2 regions of the Streptomyces sp. NPDC027663 genome follow, and region 1 is predicted to be linked to the other one. Evidence: riboswitches for the same ligand, from Rfam matches in the RefSeq annotation. Region 1 holds a riboswitch; the other holds the start of a gene.
The links. Region 1 has a riboswitch for cyclic di-AMP ahead of ACZ4SF_RS35680 (M23 family metallopeptidase). Riboswitches for the same ligand answer to the same signal wherever they lie in the genome.
Positions count from the first base shown of each region.

Region 2: it holds a riboswitch for cyclic di-AMP, as region 1 does, so the genes downstream of both, ACZ4SF_RS19920 (transglycosylase family protein) here and ACZ4SF_RS35680 (M23 family metallopeptidase) in region 1, are expected to answer to the same signal.

Region 1 is NZ_JBVHSK010000023.1:21,820-26,220, forward strand. Features, by position in the region: partial or broken gene ACZ4SF_RS35675 (aldo/keto reductase) at 1-602, opposite strand, end outside; gene ACZ4SF_RS35680 (M23 family metallopeptidase) at 696-1,745, opposite strand; cyclic di-AMP (ydaO/yuaA leader) riboswitch at 1,755-1,924, opposite strand; tRNA gene ACZ4SF_RS35685 (tRNA-Met) at 2,246-2,319, shown strand; gene ACZ4SF_RS35690 (dihydrofolate reductase family protein) at 2,463-3,596, opposite strand; gene ACZ4SF_RS35695 (MarR family winged helix-turn-helix transcriptional regulator) at 3,677-4,210, shown strand; gene ACZ4SF_RS35700 (GTP cyclohydrolase II) at 4,311-4,401, shown strand, end outside.
Region 2 is NZ_JBVHSK010000006.1:468,087-472,487, reverse strand. Features, by position in the region: gene eno (phosphopyruvate hydratase) at 88-1,374, opposite strand; gene ACZ4SF_RS19920 (transglycosylase family protein) at 1,681-2,370, opposite strand; cyclic di-AMP (ydaO/yuaA leader) riboswitch at 2,375-2,549, opposite strand; gene ACZ4SF_RS19915 (transglycosylase family protein) at 2,733-3,803, opposite strand; gene ACZ4SF_RS19910 (cytochrome P450 family protein) at 3,971-4,401, opposite strand, start outside.

The sequences.
Region 1 (4,401 bases):
TCGGAGAAGTCCTGCAGCGGGCCCTCGTAGGTGTCCCGGGAGACCAGGTTGTAGTGGGGCTGGAGTGCCACATAGCGGGCCAGGCCCTCGCTGTCGGAGAAGTCGAGGGAGGCCTTCAGGCGCTCGGCGGTGATGTTGGAGGCGGCGATGTGCCGGACCTTTCCGGCCTTCACCAGCTCGTCCAGCGCGCCGATGATCTCCTCGACCGGCACCTCGGGCTTGTCGAAGTGCGTGTAATAGAGGTCGATGTAGTCGGTGTCCAGGCGGCGCAGGGACGCGTCGGCGGCAGCCTTGATGTTGGCCGCTGACAGGCCCTGGAACCGGGGGTGCTGGCTGACCTTGGTGGCGATGACGACGTCGGAGCGGTTGCCGCGCGCCTTGACCCACTTGCCGATGATCGTCTCGGACTCACCGCCCTGGTTGCCCTCGATCCAGGCGCTGTAGCTGTCGGCGGTGTCGACGAAGTTGCCGCCGGCGGCCGTGTAGGCGTCGAGGACGGCGAACGAGGTCTGCTCGTCGGCGGTCCAGCCGAAGACGTTGCCGCCGAGGGAGAGGGGGAAGACCTCGAGGTCGGTGGAACCGAGTTTGTGCAGAGAAGTCATGCTCTACGTCAACGCCGGCGGTGGATGATCGCATTCCGCCGCCGGCGTCCGAGTTCCCGCGAAGGGCCGTCACCGGCTCCCGGGAAGGACGTGTCAGGGGTTGAGGCCCTTGCCCCGCAGCCATGCCATCGGGTCGATGCCGGTGGCCTGGCCGCCGGGGTGGACCTCCAGGTGCAGGTGCGGGCCGGTGACGTTGCCGGTGGCGCCGACGCGGCCGATGACATCGCCGGTGGCGACCTTCTGGCCGACGGAGACGCTGATCGAGGACTGGTGGCAGAACCACAGCTCGGTGCCGTCGTCCAGGGTGAGGATCGTGCGGTAGCCGTAGGAGCCGGCCCAGCCCGCCTCGGTGATCTTGCCGCTGTGGACGGCCTTGATGAGGGTGCCGGTGGGGGCGGCGAAGTCGAGACCGGTGTGGTAGCCGGAGGACCACATCGAGCCGGCCTGGCCGAACGTCGAGGTGATCGTGTACGAGGAGGTCGGGAGCGCGTACTGCTTGGCCAGCTCGGCCAGGCGCTTCTCCTCGGCCGCCTGCTTGGCTTCGGCCGCCTTCTGCTCGGCGTCGGCCTCGGCCTTCTCCTTGGCGGCGGCGGCCTTGGCGGCGGCCTCCTTCTCCGCCTTGGCGGCCGCGTCGGCGGTCTGCTTCTCGGCGGCGGCGAGCGCGACGGCGTGGGCCCTGCTCTCGGCCTGGCCCTGCTGCTGCTCGGCCTGGGCCATGATCCGGTTGCGCAGTGTCTCGCCGGCGTCACCGCCCTGCTCGGCCTCGGCGGAGGTCACGCCGACGCCGCTGAGCGCGGTGGTGGCCTCGGGAGCCTTGTCGGCGTCGTCGTCGAAGAGGGAGCCGACGGAAGGCAGGTCGGGAAGGGAGATGGAGACCGGCGGTTTGCCGGTGTTGGCGCTGGCCATGCCGCCCGCGCCGACCGCGGCGATCACGCCGACGCCGAGGACGGTGGAGCTGCGTGCGAACCCGCCGCGCTGCTTGGCGACGCGGTGCCGGCCACGGACGGGGGTGATGGACTCCTCGGTGGGATTCCATTCCTCCCAGGGGCCCTCCTCCGCACGGTAGGCGCCGTAGCCGAAGGTCTCGGACTCGCGCTGTGCCGGTATGAACGGGGCTTCGGGGGCAGGCCGGTTGGACGCCACGCGGGCGTACTCCTTTCCTTCCTCCGCCTACCGGGTTAGCTGACGGGTTCGGAGCAGGAAGGTCTCCTACGCGCGTATACCGGTCGTGGACTCCGTGAGTTCACGACCGCGGCATTCGCGTGATTCACCCCAGAATGGTGGTTCCCCGGTTCCCTTGCGGGATTCGGCGCGTGCGCACGGAGCCGCCTCTTGTGACGGCTGGGACGACCGCGCTGCGTTATCGAACGTTAATAGACCTGCCGGTCACTTTCCAAGCCGTTCGACTTGATCATTAACGTTTTTGCCTGCGGAACTATCGGCAAGTAGGCGACCAAACCGGGCGAGTTGGCCGTACTTGGGGAATGTTCAGTAGTCACTCGCTGTTTGATGGTGACTCAGGTGTCATGCGGAGGGCTTCCATCCGCTCACCTTCCGTGACAACACGCGGCTCGTCCGGCCGGTCCCCACGGAAACCGGTGTGCAGGCGGTCCTGCGTATGGCGTATGCTGTAACCACAACGACGCGGGGTGGAGCAGCTCGGTAGCTCGCTGGGCTCATAACCCAGAGGTCGCAGGTTCAAATCCTGTCCCCGCTACTGAAAACTCAGGGCCCGGAATCCATCGGATTCCGGGCCCTGAGTGTTTCCGGCCCCCTTGGAAGGGCCGCTCGTCTCGGGAAGCCGCTCGTGCCGGGAAGCCGCTCACCTTGGGGGAGCGCTCGCCACGGGCAGGCCGCCCGTCACCGCAGAAGATGGGCGTTCGGCGCCTTGGCGAGTTCCTCCAGCTCCGGCAGCACGACGACCTGCGCACCCCCGGCCCGCAGCACCCCCGTCCCGTCGGCAACCGCCACGAACGTGTCCGGCTCCCGCCAGGCGGTGACGACGCGGCGCACACCCGCCGCGAGGATCCGCTCGGCGCAGGGAGCGGGGCGTGAGGCGCGGCGGGCGCAGGGCTCCAGGCTGCTGTAGACCGTGGCGCCGGGCAGCCGCGGATCGGCCGGGTCGGCCTTCGCGAGGGCCGCCTCCTCCGCATGGACCACCGGGTCGGCACCTTCGCGGGAGTGGCCGCGGGCCAGCTCCGTACCGTCGGCGGCGACCACGACCGCGCCGACGCTGAACGCCGTCTCGGAAGGCGGGCACAGCGCGGCCAGCTCGCATGCGGTGCGCAGCCAGTGGCGGTCGGCGGCGGTGGGCGCCGGGCCGGCGCCGGGGGCCGTGGGCTCGTAGCGCATGAGCACGACGTCCTCGATCCGGCGGGTGTCGAGCAGCCGCAGGCGTCCGCCCTGGTAGCCACCCGGCCCGAAGAGGCGCGGGGCCGCGGGGTCGCCGACGAACAGCGGGGCGAGGACCAGCTGGAGTTCGTCGGCGAGGCCCTGCCGGAGCAGCTGGGTGTGGACCCGTCCGCCGCCCTCCACCATCAGACGCCCGACCCCGCGCACGTCGTGCAGGTGCTCCAGCAGGTCACGCCAGTCCAGATCGGGGCCGAGCGGGACGACGTCGGCGGTGCTCCCGAGCAGGCGCGAGGCCCGTCCGGCACCCTTGTCGGTCGTATAGACGAGCTTGTCGCCGCCGGTGTGCCAGAAGTTGGCCGCAGGGTCGAGGTCGCCGGAGGTGGTGACGGTGACCTTGAGCGGATATTCGGGCCTGCCCGCCCTGGTGCGGGCCGCGCGGCGCTCGGCGGAGTTGACCAGCAGGCGCGGGTTGTCGGCGCGGATGGTGCCGGCGCCGACGAGAATGGCGTCCACGGAGGCCCGCACCTCGTCGACCCGGTCGAAGTCGGCCGGGCTGGACAGCAGGAGCCGTTCGGGGCCGGTGTCGTCCAGGTAGCCGTCGAGGGAGACGGCGGCGGACAGCAGCACGTACGGCAGGGGCATCGGCGCACTCTCTTCCGGAGGGCGGACGGTCGACAGGCAGACCGCTTGGTTCAAGTTTGAAGCAAACTTACACTGGCGACATGACGACTCGCTGGCTCACCCCCGAGGAGCAGCGCGCCTGGCGCGCCTACATCGCCGCGTCCCGCCTCCTGGAGGACGCGATCGACCGGCAGCTCCAGCAGGACGGCGGTATGCCGCACCTGTTCTACTCGGTGCTGGCCAACCTGTCCGAGGCGCCCGGCCGGCAGCTGCGCATGACCGATCTCGCCGAGACGCTGAAGATCACGCGGAGCAGGCTGACGTACGTGGTGACCCGGCTGGAGCGGGACGGACTGGTGCGCCGCGAGAACTGCAGCCAGGACAAGCGCAGCTCGCTCGCACTGCTGACGGACGAGGGGATGGCCGTACTAGAGCGTACGGCACCCGGGCACGTCGAGACGGTGCGCAGCACGCTCTTCGACCGGCTCACCCCCGAGCAGGTGGGGCAGCTGGAGGCGATCTGCACGGGGATCGCGCGCGGGCTGCAGGGTGAGGACGACGGGGCGCGGGCCGGGACGGAAGAGGTGCCGTGGCGCCGGCGGTCGTCGCCGTGCTCCGGTACGCCGTCCGACTGAAGACATTGATTCAAGTTTGAAGCATGGGGGAGGGTCCCGAGCCAGCATCTGCTTCAAATCTGAAGCAGGTGCCTCGACGGAACGGAACCCGGAGACCCGCATGCCCGACATCCCCGCCGCCACCGCCGCCACCCCGCGCGCCCGTGTCCGGGTACCGCTGCGCTTCGCCGACGGCTACCGCGCCGACGCGG
Region 2 (4,401 bases), on a different contig from region 1:
TTTCACACGCGCGTACGTCCCCGGACACGGTACGGGACCGAGTACGGGGACGTACGTACGACTGGCTGAGCCTTACGCCGGGTTGGTTCAGCCCTTGAAGCGCGGGAACGCGCTGCGGCCGGCGTACACCGCCGCGTCGTCGAGGATCTCCTCGATGCGCAGCAGCTGGTTGTACTTGGCGACGCGCTCGGAGCGGGCCGGGGCGCCGGTCTTGATCTGGCCGCAGTTGGTGGCGACGGCCAGGTCGGCGATGGTGACGTCCTCGGTCTCGCCGGAGCGGTGGGACATCATGCACTTGAAGCCGTTGCGCTGGGCCAGCTCGACGGCGTCCAGGGTCTCGGTCAGCGAGCCGATCTGGTTGACCTTGACCAGCAGGGCGTTGGCGGCGCCGTCCTCGATGCCGCGGGCCAGGCGCTCGGGGTTGGTGACGAACAGGTCGTCGCCGACCAGCTGGACCTTGTCGCCGAGCTTGTCGGTGATGACCTTCCAGCCGGCCCAGTCGTCCTCGAACAGCGGGTCCTCGATGGAGACGAGCGGGTAGGCCGCGACCAGCTCCTCGTAGTACTCCGTCATCTCGGCGGCGGAGCGCTCCTTGCCCTCGAAGAGGTACTTGCCGTCCTTGTAGAACTCGGAGGCGGCGACGTCGAGCGCGAGGGCGATCTGCTCGCCGGGGGCGTAGCCGGCTTCCTTGATCGCTTCGAGGATGAGGTCGAGGGCCTCACGGTTGGAGCCCAGGTTCGGGGCGAAGCCGCCCTCGTCGCCGAGGCCGGTGGACAGGCCCTTGCTCTTCAGGACCTTCTTCAGGGTGTGGTAGACCTCGGTGCCCCAGCGCAGGGCCTCGGAGAAGGACTCCGCGCCGATCGGAGCGATCATGAACTCCTGGATGTCCACGTTGGAGTCGGCGTGCGAGCCGCCGTTCAGGATGTTCATCATCGGCACCGGCAGCAGGTGCGCGTTCGGGCCGCCCAGGTAGCGGAAGAGGGGCAGGTCGCTGGCCTCGGAGGCGGCGTGGGCGACGGCGAGCGAGACGCCGAGGATGGCGTTGGCGCCGAGGGAGCCCTTGTTGTCGGTGGCGTCCAGGTCGAACATGGCCTGGTCGATCAGGCGCTGCTCGGTGGCGTCGTAACCGACCAGCTCCGGGCCGATCTGCTCGATGACGGCGAGGACGGCCTTCTCGACGCCCTTGCCCTGGTAGCGGTTCGGGTCGCCGTCGCGGAGCTCGATGGCCTCGAAGGCGCCGGTCGAGGCGCCGGACGGAACGGCGGCACGACCCGTGCTGCCGTCGTCGAGGCCGACCTCGACCTCGACCGTGGGGTTGCCTCGGGAGTCCAGGATTTCCCGGGCTACGACGACGTCGATGGACGGCACGAGCATCTCCTTCTTGGATGTGACGCTGGAAGTGCGGGGCGGTGTGCCTTACGGCTGCGCCTTGCGACTAGAGCCTAACCGTCCCGGGGGCGTCGGCCACCGACCGACCGTCCCGTGGACATGCCGACGGTACCTTTTGTTTTCGGCCGAAACAAAGACCTGTGGCGACGGCACAGAAAAACCCCGCCCCGGTGCGTACGGGGGAACACGCACCGGGGCGGGGAGCCCGTGGGGACGGGGGTGGCCCTCACGAGGCCTGCGATGAGACCCCTGGGGATGTGAGGGCGCTGTGGATCCGCTCGGAACCGGGGGTCACTTCAGGTGGAGCTGCTGACCCGGGTAGATGAGGTTCGCGTCCTCGACGATGTCCTTGTTCAGCTCGAACAGCTTCTGCCAGCCACCCTCGACCTTGTGCTTCGCGGCGATGGTGCTGAGGGTGTCGCCCGCGACGACCTTGTACTCGCCGTCGCCCTTCTTGACCTTCTTGCCGGTCGGGGTGGTGACGGTCTTGCTCTTGCTCGTGGACGCGGCCGGACGCTCGGCGGAGCGGGAGGCGGCCTGCTGGTCGGTGGAGCGGGTGGTGGTGCTGCCCGAGTCCGAGGGGGTGCTCGGGGCGGCACCGCCGTAGGGGGTGCCGGACAGGCCCGTGCCGCAGACCGGCCAGGCGCCCTTGCCCTGGGCCGCGAGGACCTTCTCGGCGATCTCGATCTGCTGCGCCTTGGTGGCCTTGTCGGCGGTGGCGGCGTACTGCGAGCCGCCGTACGCGGCCCAGGTGGAGGCGGAGAACTGCAGACCGCCGTAGTAGCCGTTGCCGGTGTTGATGGACCAGTTGCCGCCGGACTCGCACTGGGCGACCGTGTCCCACTCCGAGGCGGTGGCGGCGGAGGCGTTGCCGGCCGCCATCAGCGGGGCGGCGACGGCGGCGCCGGTGACACCGGCGAGCGTGATGGCGCGGACGGCCTTGGACGGACGACGGTGCTTGCCCTTGCCGGAAAACAGCATGGAACGATCCCCTCACCGACGCCTGCGAGGTGAGCTGTCGGGTTCGGGCCGGTTGAGTTGCCCGGCCGCATCTCCCGCTGTGCGCGAGATGCGGCTTCACCCCGAGCCGGTCCGGCATCAACTGCCGGGCCCGGCACTTACCTTGGGTCCCCCGCTCCTGCCTACGGCGCTTGACGCGACGACTGTTCCCGGGCAACCGCTGGCAGGATTCGGCGTTGCGACTGCCGGGGCTCGTGGTGACGAGCGGCCTTGACCGTAGGCACGCGGTCCGCGGAATTTCAAAGACGATCAGGGCTTCTGAGACTCATCCCACACTTTCGCCAAACCGGACAATAGGGCGTTAAGTGGGGCGTCAACTCCCGCTAATCGCCGTCCGTTTCGTCCCCGACTTCCAGGGTCTGACCGGCGGTGATGTGATTCGGGTCGGCCCCGATGGCCTTCTTGTTGCCGGCGTAGAGCGCGCGCCATCCGCCGTCGACCTCAAGGGAGTCGGCGATGGAGGCGAGGGAGTCGCCGTCGCGGACGGTGTAGGTGTCCGGTTCGCGAGAGGCGTGGCGGCCCGAGGAGGCGGCATTCTGACCGTTTGTCGCGCTTTCGTCCGCACTCGCCCCCCGATGACGTCCGCCACCGCCGAGGGAGCCGGTGTCGACCAGGCTCCAAGAACCGGCGGCCTGCTGGGGGTTGTCCTCGCGGCCGGGTTCCGGAGTGGCCGTGGCGGAGCCGTCGGCCCCCTGCGGGCTTCCCGCGTCCGGCGACGCGGATTTGTCGGACTTGGGCGTGTCGGTCCCGTCGGAGCCGTTCACCTTGCCGTCACCCTCGCCCGGCTTCCCGGCCGGCCGGCCGTCCTTGCCGGACGAAGAGCCGTTGCCGGAGCCGGAGTCGGCATCGGAACCGGCGTCCCCCGAAGGCGACGAACCCGGCAGACCGGACGAGTCGGAGTTGTCAGGGCTGTCGGGGTTTTCGGAACCATCCGAACTGTCAGTCGATCCGGACGGGTCACCCGAACCGTCGGTGTCACCGGACCGGCCGACGCCCGTGTCGACGTCCGCCGAGTCCGAATCCTCGGTCAGGCCCGACAGCAGGGCGCAGGTGGCCCAGGGGGTGGTGCCCTTGTCCGCGAGGATGTTCTCGGCGACGGCGATCTGCTGGGAACGGCTGGCCTGGTCGGCGCTGGCCGCGTACTGGGTCCCGCCGTACGCGGCCCAGTCCGCCTGCGAGATCTGCAGCCCGCCGTAGTACCCGTTGCCGGAGTCCGCGCTCCAGGAGCCGCCGCTCTCGCACTCGGCCACCTTGTCCCACGTGGTGCCGTCGGCCGCGCTGGCGCTGGCGGCGCCGAGGAGCGGGATGGCGATGGCTGAGCCGGTCACCCCGGCCGCGACGAGGAGAGCCGGAGCCTGACGGGGGCGACGGTGTCGACCGTTCCCGGAGAGCATGCAGAGGCCTTTCGAGCGACAGCAGTACCGGCGCGGCGGATGAAGCCCTTCGCCACGCTGATGGGTGAACGTATAGGCAGACGATCACTTGTCACAAGTTCATGCCGCGCAGATCACGTGAAGATCACAGAGTGAATGTCCGTCAGGTTTCCCTGGACGGGCTGTGTTCAGGCGGTGGGCGTGAACTCCACGGGCAGGGTGCGCAGGCCGCGCATGATGAGTCCGCCGCGCCAGCGCAGCTCGTCCGGGTCCACGGCGAGCCGCAGGTCGGGCAGGCGGGTGAGCAGCGTGGCGAGCGCGGTCTGGCCCTCCAGCCGGGCGAGCGGCGCGCCGAGGCAGTAGTGGATGCCGTGGCCGTAGCCGAGGTGCTGGTTGTCGCGGCGGGTGAGGTCGAGCACGTCCGGGCCGGCGAACCGCTCCGGGTCCCGGTCGGCCGCGGCGAGCACGACGAGCACCGGGTCGCCCGGCGCGATGTCCTGCCCGCCGATGGTGAGGGGCTCGGTGGCGAACCGCCAGGTGGCCAGCTCCACCGGGCCGTCGTAGCGCAGCAGTTCCTCCACGCCGGTCTCCAGGAGGTCCCGCTCCCCGCTCGTCACGG